Regions from separate parts of the Pantoea sp. X-Soil-YNGN-844 genome, predicted to be linked through region 2. Evidence: predicted binding sites of a transcription regulator. Region 2 holds the regulator's gene; each other region holds the start of a gene.
The links. Region 2 encodes CRP, which controls carbon source genes, mostly activating them, when cyclic AMP is high. Its sites were predicted from a motif close to ATGTGANNNNNNTCACAT; they were not measured.

Region 1 (3,829 bases), 2.9 Mb from region 2:
CAAGACGGCTCTGTCCCTTCATATTTCCCTATGCGAGCTGCATCGCGAGTTTAATTGAGATCGCCATGCTGTCAGACTTCGCTTTACCTGTCCAGGCGATATCAAATGCCGTGCCGTGGTCAGCAGAGGTGCGGATAAACGGCAGGCCTGCAGTGATGTTCACGCCATCATAGAAACCCAGCAGTTTAAGCGGGATATGCCCCTGATCGTGGTACATCGCCACCACCATGTCATAGCGTCCATCCTGGCACTGCAGGAACACCGTGTCCGGCGGGCAAGGCCCGGAGACATCAATCCCCTGCGCTTTCATCGCCTCAATCGCGGGAGCAACGGTGGTGATCTCTTCATCGCCAAACAGCCCGTTCTCACCGGCGTGCGGATTGACACCCGCGACGGCGATACGCGGGGCGCTGTAACCGACACGACGCAGGAAGGTGTCCGCCATACCAATCACCGTTTTGATGCGGGTCTGGTTCAATGTGTCGAGGAACTTACGCAGCGCAATGTGGGTCGTGACATGAATCACCTTAAGCTTATCGGTATAGAGCACCATGGCGTAATCTTTGGTGTCGGTAAGGTGCGCCAGCAGTTCAGTGTGACCCGGATAGAGATGGCCCGCCGCATGCATCGCCTCTTTATTTAGCGGCGCGGTAGCCATCGCATGCACTTCACCGGCCAGTGCCAGTTCGGTGGCACGCTTCACGCAGCGCCACGCCAGATCCCCCGCCTCTTTCTGCACCACGCCAGGTTTCAGCGCATCGGGATCGGCCAGCGGCTCATCGATCACATTGATAATACCGGGCGCAAACCGCGCATCGGCTACCCGATCCAGCACCCGCAGCTCGGCCTGTGGGGTGATGTTCATCGCCATAATGCGGCGCAGCGTACTGGCACAGCCAATCACCACGGCAGGGATGCCATTCAGCTCACCTTCAGAGAGCGCTTTGATGATGATTTCCGGGCTGATGCCCGCCGGATCGCCCATGGTGATCGCAATAATTTTACTCACTCGACTTCTCCTCAATAAAACCAATGGCTGCTACCAGGGTATTTTCATCACCAAAGCCACCCGCTTTGGTCATCACCGGCAGAGTAAATTCACTGTTAAGCAGAATCCCGTGCGGCACACAGCCCGCCACCAGACCCTGAATTTTAAAGCCGCTGGCCCCCAGCGCCTGAGCAACGGCTATCGCCACGTCGCCGCCTGACAGATAGAGCGCATGCGGCAGCTGTGTCTGGCACAGACTCAGGGTCATTTCGCCCAGCAGCTGGCAGATCGCCTCGCCCAGCTGCTGGCGCGTCACGCGGTGCTGCTGGCAGAGATCCTCGATCTCGTGCCGCTGGGATGCATGCTGGCAGGTGCGGATCACCGTGTGGCGACCGGAACGCAGGGCAGCAACCGCCTGTTCACTCCAGCGATGACGCTCAGGCCAGGCGGGCTGCTGAAACAGCTGACGAATATCAACATCCACGATCTCAACCGCGTGCTGGTTAAGCAGCGTGGCGATCTGCTGCTCTGCCTGACGACTCATCGAGCCCACCACCGCCAACACGGGCCGCGACGGGCGAACTGAGAGCGCAGCGCCCAGCGCATCGCTTAATCCGGCCGCCCCCACCAGCAGGGGCGTCTCACTCAGCCGCGACGCAGCGCTTATCAGTCGCGCCAGGTCGGCCTCCGTTTCGGCATCCACCACCACGACGCCGTGTGCTGCGGCTAACACGGCATCCAGCCGATCGCTGCGCAGCGTCGCGAGATCGATCTCCGTGCCGTCGACCTGCATCTGATCGAGAATGCGGGCGCTGAGGATCGGGGTTTTGGGATCGCTGGCAAATTCGGTATCCGTCAGTAACCGCTGATTGACCCACACGCTGCCCTCACGTGTGGTGCGTCCCAGACGCGGCAAGGCCGGTGCCACCAGCGCCAGCCTTTTGCCGCTGGCGCGCAGTGCCGCCACCGTTTCGGCCCCGACATTGCCGCGCAGCGTGGAGTCGATCTTTTTAAACAGCCAGCCCTGCTGAAGCTGTGCCGCGTAATGCTGCACCACCTGCGTAACATGCTCTGCGGCCTGAGTGGCGCTGGCAGCCCGGCTGTCGGTGCTGATCACCAGCACATCCGCTGCTTCGTCTGGCATCGATGCTCCGGTGCCGAACAGCACATGTACACGGGCTCCGGCCTGTGCCAGCCCGCTACCTGCATCGTTGGCACCGGTAAAGTCATCGGCGATGACCAGCACCGGGGTTTTCCATACTGATACGCCCATCCTCACTCCTGTCAGGCTATTGCCGCTTCATTTGATTATATTCAATCATGATTGATTATATGTGAGCAAGTTCAAATTAATCGAAATCGATATGCCTTATAAAATTAGCCACAGAGAGTGACTGACATCGCATTGCGCTGAGCAAAATTAATCATCTGCTCAGTCATGACAGAAAAAAGGGTATGAAATGAACATTAACAGCACGGTGATTAGCGGTTATCAGGCGTTAAACGACATGCGCTATCTGCTGAGTGGCGTAACGACAGCGATAGTGGTGACTGACCGGAACATTGAAGCGATTCCGGCGGTTCAGGCGCTGATGGGGCAACTCCGGGATCAGATTCCGCGTATCAGTGTGGTCAACAGCGTGCCGCCCGAGCCGAGCCAGCATGATGTGGCCGCGATTATAGAAACGCTCTCGCAGCGCCAGGCCGACATGGTGATTGGCATCGGCGGTGGCAGCGTGCTGGATGTGGCGAAGCTGCTGTCAGTGCTGTGCATCGACGGCGCACCGTCGCTGGACGCCCTGCTGGCAGGCGAGAAACCGCAGCGCCGCACCCGTTCAATGCTCATCCCGACCACTGCCGGCACCGGTTCAGAAGCGACCCCGAATGCGATTCTGGCGATCCCGGAGAAAGAGACCAAAGTCGGCATTATTTCACCGGTGATGCTGCCCGATGTGGTGGCGCTGGTGCCGGAACTCACCACCAGCATGCCGCCGCACATCGCCTCGTCTACCGGCATTGATGCCCTGTGTCACCTGATCGAGTGTTTCACCGCCAACGTGGCTAACCCGGTCAGCGACAACTATGCGCTGATTGGGATGAAGAAGCTGTTCGCGAATCTCGAAACGACGCTGCGCGAGCCGGAGAATCTGCAGGCACGGCTGGAGATGCTCTGGGCCTCTTATTATGGCGGCGCATCGATTGCCCATGCAGGGACGCATCTGGTGCATGCGATGTCCTATCCGCTTGGCGGCAAATATCACCTGCCACACGGCGTTGCTAACGCCATTCTGCTGGCCCCCTGCATGCGCTTTGTCCGTCCGGCCGCGGTGAGCAAATTCGCTCAGGCCTATGACCTGCTGCCCGACGCCGACGTCCGTTTAAGCGATGAAGAGAAATCACACGCGCTGGTCGACTACTTCACCGCGCTGGTTGCGCGGCTGCAGTTGCCTGCCAGCCTGGAAGCACTGGGCATCGGCCCGGATCACCTGCCTTATTTAGTGGAAGCGGCACTCGACGTGCAGCGCCTGATGAAAAACGTGCCGATGGCGGTCACCGCCGACGATGTGCGCGCAGTCTATCTGACGCTATTCCCTTCCTGCCAGGCGTAATGAGGATTGTCATGAATAAGAAAATCAACGGCGTACTGACCGCCATCGTCACCACCTTCGATCGTGAAGGTGCCTTTGATCCGGTGAGACAGCGTGAGCAGGTCAGACGCCAGATCAACGCCGGAAACGGCATCTTCTGTGGCGGCACCAACGGTGAATTCTTTGTGCTGAATGAGCAGGAGAAGATTGCCGTCACCACCACCTGCGTCGATGAAGTCAACGGTCGGGCACC
Region 2 (3,829 bases):
TGATGGTGCTGGTGGCCGGCACCGACGTGATGCGCTTTGCCCCGTCGCTGATCATCGAGCCTGCTGACATTGAAGAGGGCATGAGCCGCTTCGCCACCGCCGTCGGCAAAGTGCTCAACGGCTAGCTTAGTTTTTGCGTAAGCGTCTGATTAGCCAGCGGCCATGTTGCGGTCGCTGGTTCCACGCCAGCGATGAAATGGTGTACATCACGCTCAGGTGATCGAGAATGCGCCGCACATGCTGTTCCACCACCGTGATCGGTCCCTCACTGATGTTCTCCAGGTCATCCAGCAGATTCACCTGTGAGCTTTCACCATCATATTCCAGCCGCTGCTGACACCGCTGCAGCGCAATTTCGCAGGATTGCAGATAGCGTTGAGCCAGCGAGGCGGTCAGCATCGTGTGCTCGCGCGCCAGAATCGTTATCGCATTGATATGCTCGACGATAAACTGACTGTGGGTGACCCAGAGCCGCATATCACTCAGATAGCGGGCGTTGAATGCCGGTTCCTGCATCGCCTGATTCAGTGAGTTAAACAGCGCATTGTGTGCCTGATTCACTTTCACGCGCTGATAAGCCAGTTTCTCTGACGACTGTTCATCGCCCAGCAAGAGCCGCAGCGCATCCTGATAGGTTTCCAGCGCGTCGTGGGCGTTCTGCCGCAATAAGCCGCTCTGCCACTGCGGCCACAGCCACAGCATCCCACCAAAGGCGATCAGACAACCCATCAGCGTATCCATCAGTCGCGGCAGCAGAAACTGCGCGCCATTCAGTGACAGCAGTTGCAGTGAGTAAACCGCCGTAACCGTAAAGCCAATCATCGACCAGCCATAGAACTGGCGGGTAAAGCGATAGCTGATAAAGGTGATCGCCAGCATGATCATCAGTACCAGTGACTCCGGCACCGCCAGCCGCAGCGTGGCAGCCGCAATCACCAGTCCTGCAAAGGTGCCCAGCGCCCGGTGCTGGATACGGACGCGGGTGGCGCTGTAGCCGTTCTGGCTGACGAACATAATGGTCATCAGGATCCAGTAGGGTTTAGGGATGTTGAAGAACAGCGCCAGCGCGCTGCCCAGCATCAGCATCACCGCAAAGCGACCTGCCGTGCGCAGCGCCGACGAGCGAAACGAGAGATAGCTGCGCAGCGCCGGTAACAGCGGCAGGCGGCGCTGGCGGTCTGCCATCAGATCGCGCTGGTAAAGCGGCTTCTGGGTGCGCAGCACGCGCGCAATGCGGTTGAAGTGATAAAGGCAGAAGTTACCCACCGGATTATCGGGATGCTGATGAGCAATTTTCTCCAGCGCGCCGAGCTGTTTATCCATCGCAAAGCGGTCGGGTAACTGGTGATAAAGGATGTTATCCGCCAGTACCCGCAGCCGGGCCGAGATGGTTTTGGCATTCCAACGGATCACCGCTTCAGCATGGCTCTGCTCCACCAGCTTTTGCACCTCTTCCGGGCGGTGCAGGCTGACCGAGATATGCTCCTGCAGATCGAGTGCCACCTGGAAAGCGCGCGTCAGCCGCTTATGGCTGTGATCGCGGCTGGCCGACAGCATGTGCATCTGCTGATAACAGGTGTTGATCAGATCGACCACTTTCTGCTGGTGAGCCAGCAGCGGCGGCAGCGCTTTTTCGGGATCGGTCAGCTGCGTCAGCAGGGTATATTTGGCGTCGCAGTAGTTGGCCAGCTCGCGGTAGATCAGGCTCAGGCTCTCACGCATCGGCTGCTCTTTCCACAGCCAGAACCAGAACCAGTTAAATACCCCATACCAGAGCGTGCCGCCGATATAGAGCAGCGGAGTGACATAGATGGGCATGCGGCCAATCAGGCTGAGTGTAAAGATCGCGGCAATAAGGGTGCCGGGCAGCAGACGGCCATGCAGCGGGCTAATCTCACCGGTGACGCCAAGCAGCAAAGGCATAGCGAAGAGGATCAGCGGCAGTGGAATCGCATGCAGAGTGAGCCACTGAATCAGAAAGCTGCCGAGGGCAAACAGGCTGCCGCCCACAATCAGACGTTTGAAGAAGCGTTTATGCGGGGTATCCAGACCGGCGATATTGCAGCAGGCGGGCACTAACGAGAACAGCAGACCTTTTTGCAGGTCGCCAGCCAGCCAGCCCAGTGCCACCGGCAGACAGAGCACCAGCGTTTGCCGCAAGGCGTAGTTAACTTCAGGATGGTAAATGATTCGACGCCACATCGGCCCAACACAAACAATAACGGCGTGATGTTGCCATCACGCCGTGGATGACAGGAATTAGCGGGTGCCGTAAACGACGATGGTTTTGCCGTGTGCGGAGATCAGGTTCTGATCTTCCAGCATCTTCAGAATACGGCCCACGGTTTCACGTGAACAACCCACAATCTGGCCAATTTCCTGACGAGTGATTTTAATTTGCATGCCGTCGGGATGCGTCATGGCATCTGGCTGCTTCGCCAGGTTAAGCAGAGTCTGTGCAATGCGTCCGGTGACGTCGAGGAAAGCGAGGTTACCCACTTTTTCAGACGTGACCTGCAGGCGACGCGCCATCTGCGAGGAGAGTCGCATCAGGATGTCGGGGTTAACCTGGATCAGCTGACGGAATTTCTTGTAAGAAATCTCCGCCACTTCGCACGCGCTTTTCGCACGTACCCAGGCGCTGCGCTCCTGACCTTCTTCGAACAGGCCAAGCTCACCAATAAAATCGCCCTGATTCAGGTAGGAAAGAATCATCTCTTTGCCTTCTTCATCTTTAATCAGAACCGCGACGGAACCTTTCACGATGTAGTAAAGCGTTTCTGCTTTTTCACCTTGGTGAATCAGCGTACTTTTGGATGGATACTTGTGAATATGGCAATGGGACAGGAACCATTCGAGTGTAGGGTCTGTTTGCGGTTTGCCGAGAACCATTCGCTATTATCCTCTGTTGTAATCGTGCCCAAAATACAGGGGGCAGTTTTCCCTGTCAGGCGGTGAAAGCTTCAAGCGTTTCCTTTTCAGGAAATTATTCGGGCCGCATCAGGCGCAGTGCGCATCATTCTTCCCGGCTTCGCCATCGGGTGACGAAAAATATTTTCAGCACTGTTTGTAGCACAGCTTTTGCCGACTGTCTTCTGTTGTCTCGCTTCAGCTACGGGCGGATTTCTCTGGATTGCTGTTTACCAGGTGAAAGCGTACTCTGGCGACAAAACAGCGTATTCCGGAGCAAAAATCATGCAGGCAAGAGTGAAATGGGTAGAAGGGCTGACATTCCTCGGAGAATCCTCATCCGGCCATCAGATACTGATGGATGGCAATTCGGGTGATAAAGCGCCCAGCCCAATGGAGATGGTGCTGATGGCGGCGGGTGGATGCAGCGCGATTGATGTGGTTTCAATTCTGCAAAAAGGCCGCAACGATGTGGCTGATTGTGAAGTAAAACTGACCTCAGAACGTCGTGAAGAGGCGCCGCGAATCTTTACGCACATCAACCTGCATTTTATCGTGAGTGGCAAAGCGCTCCAGGATAAAGCGGTCTCACGCGCGGTGGATCTTTCGGCTGAAAAATATTGCTCGGTGGCCATCATGCTGGGTAAAGGTGTGACGATGACGCATAGCTATGAAGTGGTTGAGCTGTAACAGTCGCAAGGGTTATCCCAGACCTGCTAACTTCACTGCCAGTGTCTGATGCAGGTTGCTTTAAGACTGTGCCGGCGCAGAGAACCGGGTCAGATCGGAAAGACGCAAAATCCGCCATCCATGGCATGCTCTTCCCGCGCCGTCCTGGCGCGGGACGCTTTCCTCTTCTGACCCGGTTCCCTGCGTGTTGAGCTTTCGTGTTGCTGTCAGATTTACCGTGCTTTGGCTT
Region 3 (3,829 bases), 3.3 Mb from region 2:
GGCCAGCGCGAGCAGCTGACGGCGCGGGAATATGCCCTGCTCTACGCGCTGCTGGAGCGGCCGGGCGCTATTCTGTCGCGCGAACAGCTGGAAAACCGTATCTACGGCTGGGGCGATGAGGTCAGCAGCAATGCAGTAGATGTGCTGATCCACGGCATGCGTCGCAAGCTCGACAACGACGTGATCCGTAACGTGCGCGGGCTGGGCTGGCGGGTTCCGGCAATATGAAACCTTTCCGCTTTATGCGCTCACTGCGCAACAAACTTCTCTCTACGCTGCTGGTTATTCACCTGCTGATGATCGGCGGCGTCACATGGTATTTCTTCAGCTGTTACGGCGATATGGTCGGTACCATGAAGGACGATCAGCTGGCAAAAATCGCTGATGCCTGGTCCACTAATAAACAGATGCCCGCCCTGATGCCGATGCTCATTGCGCCGGACAAAGCAAAAAGCGCCTTTGTGGTTCAGCTCTGGGACGATCAGGGCCAGTTGCGGGCCAGCTCATGGCCGGAGTTACAGGCTCCGCTGCAAAATCAGCGCGGATATCACGATGTGCATGTGGGTCAGTGCGACGACTGTGAATGGCGTATTTTTACCCGGCCAGGCATGCCCGGCAGTGAGATTAAAACCATCCAGGTGATGCACAACCTCAGCTACATGAAAGCCTCGATGGTTAAGCGGGCGCTGTCGGCGATCATTCCGATGATCCTGATGATGCCACTGTCGCTGCTGGTGATCTGGCTGGTAGTGCGCAAGATCACGCGCGATCTGCAGGTCGCTTCACGTCAGATTGCGGCACAGGAAACTCATCATCCACACAATGTCTCACCGGAGGGCTTACCGGATGAGATCCTGCCGCTGGTAGCCGCTTACAACTCGCTGCTGAGTAAGCTGCGTGACGCCTGGTCGTCGCAGCGTCAGTTCCTGGAAGATGCCGCCCATGAGCTGCGTACGCCGGTAACAGCGGTGACGTTACAGCTGGAAAACCTGCGTCAGCATATTCAGCCGGGTGAAGCGAGCCGTCAGTTCAGCCAGCTGGAAGCGGGCGTCACGCGCACCCGTCACCTGGTCACGCAGTTACTCAATGTCTCACGTCAGGATGACCAGAGCGTGGTGTCCAGCGTGGAGCATATCGAACTGGAAAATCTGCTGAAAGAGAGTATTGAGCAGCTGATGGTGGTGGCGGATAAGCGCGGCATCGATATCGGCTTTAATGGCTCCACGCAGTATCGCCTGCAGGCCAGCCGTTCCGAATTGCGCAGCCTGTTCGACAACCTGATTGGTAACGCTATGTTGCACACGCCGGAAGGCAGCCTGGTTGATGTGCTGCTGCATCGGGTCGCGGGCAAAACGGTGGTCGATATTGTCGATAACGGACCGGGCATGCCGGAATCCTTTATCGAACGCGCGTTCGACCGTTTTACCCGTTCGCCTGACGTCAAAGCCCAGGGCAGCGGGCTGGGACTCTCCATTGTGCGTAATGTCGCAGAGAAACATCAGATACATGTCGCCCTTTCCAATTGCCTGACACCACAGGGTGCTGTTTGTGGTTTGCAGGTTCGCGTCACCTTTCCCTGATCCCGCGCGTTTGATCACGAACCAGACAACGTAAACGGTTGCCTGGTTCCGTTCGATCCTGGTCATTATTGTGAAGTGCATCACATTTTAGCGGAATTGTAATGCAACACTTTTTGACAAACGTGAGCAAAATCTATTTTCTATCGATCTGTTACAGGCACGCTACGCGGGCTGAAGAACTGGCTGTTTTTTGCTGAATACCTCACTCCCCTCCAGGGACCGACTTCTCTCTGACTGCGTCTGCTGTGCGGCGGTCAAAAGCATGTGGCTGATGATAATGAAATTTAAAACGTTGATAGCAGGTGCCGTGCTGGCATGTTCATTGAGTGGTGCTGCGCAGGCTGCTGAAAGCGATCCGCAGTACCTCTCCGACTGGTGGCATCAGAGCGTTAACGTGGTAGGCAGCTACCACACGCGTTTCGGACCGCAGTTTAACAACGACGTTTATCTGGAATATGAAGCGTTTGCGAAGAAAGACTGGTTCGATTTCTACGGCTATCTGGACGTGCCTAACTTCTTCGGCGTGGGCAACAGCAATGCCAACGGCGTCTTCGACCACGGTTCACCGATGTTTATGGAGATTGAGCCGCGCTTCTCTATCGACAAACTGACCGGCACCAGCCTGGCCTTTGGTCCGTTCAAAGAGTGGTATTTCGCTAACAACTACATCTACGACATGGGCCGCAACAGCGATAACCGCCAGAACACCTGGTATATGGGTCTGGGCACCGATATCGATACGCACAGCGATGTCGGCCTGTCGCTGAACGTCTATGCCAAATATCAGTGGGAAAACTATGGCGCGGCGAACGAAAACAGCTGGGATGGCTATCGCTTCAAGGTGAAATACTTCGTGCCTATCACCCAGCTGTGGGGCGGTAATCTGGGCTATGTGGGCTTCACCAACTTCGACTGGGGTTCCGATCTCAACGAGAAAGGCGGTTCATCACGCACCAGCAACTCCATCGCCTCCAGCCACATTCTGTCACTGGGTTACGATCACTGGCACTTCTCTGCGGTGGCACGTTACTTCCACAACGGCGGACAGTGGGCGGATGGTCAGGAGCTGAACTTCGGCAAAGGCCCGTTTGAAGTGAAATCGACTGGCTGGGGTTACTACCTGGTAGCGGGTTACAACTTCTGATAAAGATAACGGGCGGCTGAAAAAAACGCCCGTCACGCAGGAAAGCTGGCCTGGAGCGTTATCTCCTCCAGGCCAGCTTTTGAGAGGCAGTGTTAGCAACTCAGTCCTGCATCTTATCTTCGGTTATTCCTGTGGCTTCTCAACGTTAATGCGCCACGGGATGTTGAACTTATCGATAAACATCGCGAATCCGTTCGACCAGAACGTCTCCTGCCACTCCGTTGTCACCTTCCCGCCTGCCGACAATTTCTCAAACCAGGCTTTCCCCTCTTCGACATCATTGGTAGAAAGACTGACCGCGTAACCGGCATGTTCAGACGCGGGCGGCTGCTCGGTGTTGCCGTCGCTGAGCATTAGCTCACCGTCACCGATACGCAGCTGGGCATGCATGATCTTTTCTGGCGGCTGCGGTGCAGCAGACTGATCGCCGACCTGCTCACCCTGATCCGGCATATCACCAAATTTCATTTTAGAGAGCAGCTCTCCCCCGGTCGCCTGCAGGTAAAAGTCGATAGCCTCTTCACAACGGCCATAGAGAAACAGATAAGGACTGACTTGCATCGTAACCTCTATTTGTCGGGTGGATTTTTTACAGTACCCCTATAGTGTAGACGATCGACTTTACTCCCTGAATTTACTGGCAATAACGCCGAAAGAGTTGCGCCATATAACTGCTCATCGGCGTCAGCGCGGTGTCTTTGCGCTGGATCAGATAGAAGATGGCTTTCGGCAAGGGCTCGTCGAGCGTCAGCGCCACCAGCGACCGTCCCAGAATGGGATCGTCAATCACGTCGACCGACAGAATACTGATGAAATCGCTTTGCGCCACCAGGCTCGTGCAGGCCATAAAGGTTTCACAGGTCACCACGATTTTGGGTGCCATGCCGCGCTCGCCAAACAAATCGTGCAGCAGCCGGTAGTAACTCCCTTTTGGCGTTGGCATCGTCCAGTCCGCCTGCTGTAACGCCGCCAGAGAACGGGCCTTTTCCAGCGGGTGGCCTTTGCGCACCACCACTTTGTACTCGCGCTCCATCACCCGTTCATACATCAGCTCCTGATCGAGATGGCTCTGATCGTAAGTATTGATGGTGAAATCGAGCGCCCC
Region 4 (3,829 bases), 190 kb from region 2:
TGACACGTGCACCATAGGCATGCGCTATCTGAGCAGCGAAGACCGATACGCCACCGGTTCCCTGTACGAGCACGGTCTGACCGGGCTGCAGATTGCCGATATCCATTAGCGAGTACCATGCCGTAAGTGCAGCGATGGGAAGTGTAGAGGCTTCTTCATCGGTCATGCTGTCAGGCGCTTTAACTGCGCTGTCCTCATGAATAATCATGTATTCAGCCAGCCCGCCGGGTAACGGCATTCCAATACACCATGCTGGCTCATCGGCCGCAGGTTCACCCTCTAACCAGCGTGAATAGAGATGCGAGTTAACGCGATCACCCGTGCTAAAACGGGACACACCCTGCCCCGTGGCAACAACGGTACCTGTGGCATCAGAGACAGGAATCAGTGGCTTTGGAACCAGATGAGGCTCATAAAAGCCCTCTACTATTGCCTTATCCCTGAAGTTCAGAGACACCGCGCCAACTTTAACCAGAAGTTCACCCGGACCGGGTACAGGCGTTTCCACCTCTTCAAGCTTTAAGTTTTCAAGTCCAAAATCTTTCAGTAACCATGCTTTCATTTTGTCATTTCCCATGTGTATGCATCCAATAGGGTGATGATAAAAAAAGCAGGCAGGCGTAAAAAGCCACGTAAAAGGACTTCAGTGTTACTGCAGGAGAAACAATCGGAATGAGATATAATCCGCAATACACTATTTCGGCAAAAATATTTTTTGCGGAGTTAAATGATGCGCTCGAACATGCTGGAATTGATGGATATTTTTGTTCACGTCGTTGAATTCCGTAGTTTCACCCGGGCCGCTGACGCCTTACAGCTGCATCGCCCTGCGGTCAGTAAGTCCGTACAACAACTGGAAGACAAGCTTGGCGTTAAGCTATTGCACCGCACCACGCGCAGTCTGAGTGTGACCGTTGAAGGGGAGGAAATTTATCAGCGGGCTAAAACGCTGCTGAGTGATGCCAGCGATATCATGGCTTCTTACTCTTCAAATCAGCGACCTCGTGGCCAGCTGCGCATTGATGTTCCACTGGCGCTGGCGCACAGTATCCTGATCCCACAATTAAGCGAGTTTCAGGCTTTATATCCTGAAATTGAAATAGTCTTAACCGCTTCAGATCGCCTGACCCATTTAATTACAGAAGGTGTGGACTGTGTTATTCGTCTCGGTGAGCTTGCTGATTCGAATTTTATTTCGCGCAGAATGGGCAGCCTGCAGATGGTCACCTGTGCAGCACCCTCTTATCTGGATAAATATGGCACTCCTTTAACGCCTGATGACCTTAAAGATCACAAAGCCATTTATTTTTTTAATGAACACAGTCGGGACATCCAGGAATGGAAATTTGTCATAAATGGCGAAATTGTTTCACGGCATCCGGGAAGCAGCATACGAGTTAACAATTCTGACGTCCTTCTTTCCTGTGGCGTGGCGGGCCTCGGCATGCTTCACGCATTATATACGGCATTAAAGCCCTGCCTCGAAACAGGCCAGCTGAAGGAAGTATTATCGGGTTATGCGACTATGACGAAACCGGTTTCTATACTCTACCCTGACCGACGCTATCTTCCGCCTAAGGTCCGGGTCTTTATCGAATGGTTTACTGAAATATTCAGGAAGAATCATCAGGGTTAACCGTGAATCTTTGTTTCGGCACAGGCAATCCCGTGACCCATTAAAAGTGCGTGTTTCCTGTTTAAGGTATGCCGTCATTTTGTCTGGCATCCGGAAATCTCCCGGGCAGATTAGATCACTGCAGCAACGTCTTTTCTGGCTCAAAGTGACGCATAACGGGAAAATCAGAAGGAGAGGAGTAGCAACAAACAGGATGCAACCGAAGTGCAAAAACGCGGGTTTAAGTCAGCAGAAGCAAAGGCAGAAAAAGCAGAAAAAGCAGAAAAGGTGATAATCACAGGTCGATCCCTGACCGCGATTATCGAGGGTTTCTTGCGGGGTGCTTAGTACATGGCACCCGGCGGTACGTGTTTGAACGTCTCAACGTAAGCGCGGAACACGTGTTTAATGATGCGTTTCATAGAATACCTGTTTCAAATTTAGTTGAAGATATACTGAAAAAGTATAGCCCCTGCGCGTTTTAACAGCAAATAAATTTGAACCAGATCACAAAAATGGGGCTTTTTCAGGCAAAAGCCCTAGCCCATGTAGCCAAGATGTTGCATCAGAATGGTGGAGCCAACGGCGATCAAGACGACGCCGCCCAGCACTTCCGCCCACTTGCCCAGCACCGGACCGATAAAGCGCCCGACCAGTACGCCTGTCGTCGCCATTACCGTGGTAGCAGCACCAATAGTCAGCGCGGTGGTAATAATATTCACCTGCAGGAAAGCCAGACCGACACCGACAGCCAGCGCATCCAGGCTGGTCGCGACGGCGGTGGTTGCCAGTACCATAAAGCCGTGGCTTTGCGGGGCTTCGCAGGGTTCGGTGACGGCCGTCTTACGGAAACCTTCCATCATCATACGGCCACCCAGAAACGCCAGCAGGCTGAAGGCAACCCAGTGATCCCACGCCATGATATAACGGCTGGCGGCCAGGCCAAGCGCCCAGCCAATCAGTGGAGTCAGGGCTTCAATAGAGCCGAAGATCAGACCGGTACGCAGCGCTTCTTTAAAACCAGGACGATGTAAGGTGGCACCTTTGCCCAGCGCAGCAGCAAACGCGTCCATCGACATACCCAGCGCAAGAATTAAAGTGGCAATAAAGGTCATGATTTATTCACCTGGGGCGAAAAAGCGGCAATTCACGCTGAATTCACCACACAAAGTGTTCAGTTATGAAAAAGTGGGCGCAGTCTACCACGCAAACCTGAAGATAAAAAGACAGTAAAATCAGGGATTTAAGTATAGCAAAGGCTATAACTCTTATCATTCGCTATGAATGGCGCTAAGTCGATGGTGGCAAAGCATTTTCTTCAGGCTGACCTGGCCGGTTCGGGCTGCGGGATGGCGCTTTGGCGCACGCCACCATTGAACCCTGCCGCCGATTGCCGGAAAATGCCGGGCTGATAAATATGGGATACCGGTTATGAATAACCCTTTTGAAACGTTGATCGTGCCGGGTGGCATTTTGCTGCTGGGCTTTCTCTCGGCGCTGCTGCTGCCCGCGCCCGCCTTTAGCGTGACGGTAGCGCAGCATCTGTTGCAGATGTTCCATTTGCAGGACCTGAATCAGCTCTACACGGTGGTGTTTTGCGTCTGGTTTTTGCTGCTGGGCGCACTGGAGTTTTTTGTTATCCGTTTTGTCTGGCGTCGCTGGTTCAGGGGCTGACCGCCTGCGCATCGACCAGCGCTTTTAGCCGTTCGGCACTGCGCGCATAACCTTCACGCGGCAGATGTGCCGCACCCAGTATCAGGCCCGCAGCACGCTGATCGGGCTGCTGATACCAGATCGACAGCGGCGACGGTGCCATGCCCCACTCTGCTGCCTGCAGCGCAATCACCTCATCCGGCGTATCGGCGGGTAAGCGGACAATCACCGCCAGCCCGGCGCGTTGCAGGTCGGGAAAGTAAGGATGGAGCGCCGCGATCATCTGCTCCAGCCGCTCCTGATAGACGCGCTTCATGCGCCGCAGATGCCGCATAAAGTGACCTTCCCGCAGAAACTCCGCCACCGCGTTGTGCAGCAACCCTGAGGACGCAGGCGAAAGTAACGCGCAGACCTCCCCGAAGCGCGCCGTCAGCGCGGGCGGAACCACCATAAAACCAAGCCGCAGTTGCGGCGTCAGCGTCTTGCTGAAGGTGCCGATGTGCAATACCCGCCCTTCGCTGTCGAGCGCAGCCAGTGCCGGTGCCGCGCGATTGCCGGGCT

Region 1: AC6I8C_RS03360 (iron-containing alcohol dehydrogenase) is a predicted target of CRP. The motif match lies at 2,321-2,338, and genes of this name have one in related genera.
Region 3: AC6I8C_RS01660 (nucleoside-specific channel-forming protein Tsx) is a predicted target of CRP. The motif match lies at 1,649-1,666, and genes of this name have one in related genera.
Region 4: azuC (stress response protein AzuC) is a predicted target of CRP. The motif match lies at 2,111-2,128, and genes of this name have one in related genera.

What each region holds. Positions count from the first base shown of each region.
Region 1 covers NZ_AP036007.1:773,425-777,253, reverse strand. The annotation lists gene AC6I8C_RS03375 (DeoR/GlpR family DNA-binding transcription regulator) at 1-22, opposite strand, end outside; gene AC6I8C_RS03370 (D-threonate 4-phosphate dehydrogenase) at 29-1,009, opposite strand; gene dtnK (D-threonate kinase) at 1,002-2,261, opposite strand; gene AC6I8C_RS03360 (iron-containing alcohol dehydrogenase) at 2,449-3,597, shown strand; gene AC6I8C_RS03355 (dihydrodipicolinate synthase family protein) at 3,609-3,829, shown strand, end outside.
Region 2 covers NZ_AP036007.1:3,653,871-3,657,699, reverse strand. The annotation lists gene argD (bifunctional acetylornithine/succinyldiaminopimelate transaminase) at 1-125, shown strand, start outside; gene AC6I8C_RS17050 (YccS/YhfK family putative transporter) at 127-2,202, opposite strand; gene crp (cAMP-activated global transcriptional regulator CRP) at 2,260-2,892, opposite strand; gene AC6I8C_RS17040 (OsmC family protein) at 3,196-3,600, shown strand.
Region 3 covers NZ_AP036007.1:382,110-385,938, reverse strand. The annotation lists gene AC6I8C_RS01670 (response regulator) at 1-228, shown strand, start outside; gene AC6I8C_RS01665 (sensor histidine kinase) at 225-1,580, shown strand; gene AC6I8C_RS01660 (nucleoside-specific channel-forming protein Tsx) at 1,858-2,724, shown strand; gene yjdN (VOC family metalloprotein YjdN) at 2,848-3,285, opposite strand; gene AC6I8C_RS01650 (LysR family transcriptional regulator) at 3,359-3,829, opposite strand, start outside.
Region 4 covers NZ_AP036007.1:3,841,448-3,845,276, forward strand. The annotation lists gene AC6I8C_RS17905 (zinc-dependent alcohol dehydrogenase family protein) at 1-562, opposite strand, end outside; gene AC6I8C_RS17910 (LysR family transcriptional regulator) at 731-1,636, shown strand; gene azuC (stress response protein AzuC) at 1,960-2,037, opposite strand; gene mntP (manganese efflux pump MntP) at 2,155-2,730, opposite strand; gene AC6I8C_RS17925 (DUF1158 domain-containing protein) at 3,047-3,289, shown strand; gene pdxR (MocR-like pyridoxine biosynthesis transcription factor PdxR) at 3,279-3,829, opposite strand, start outside.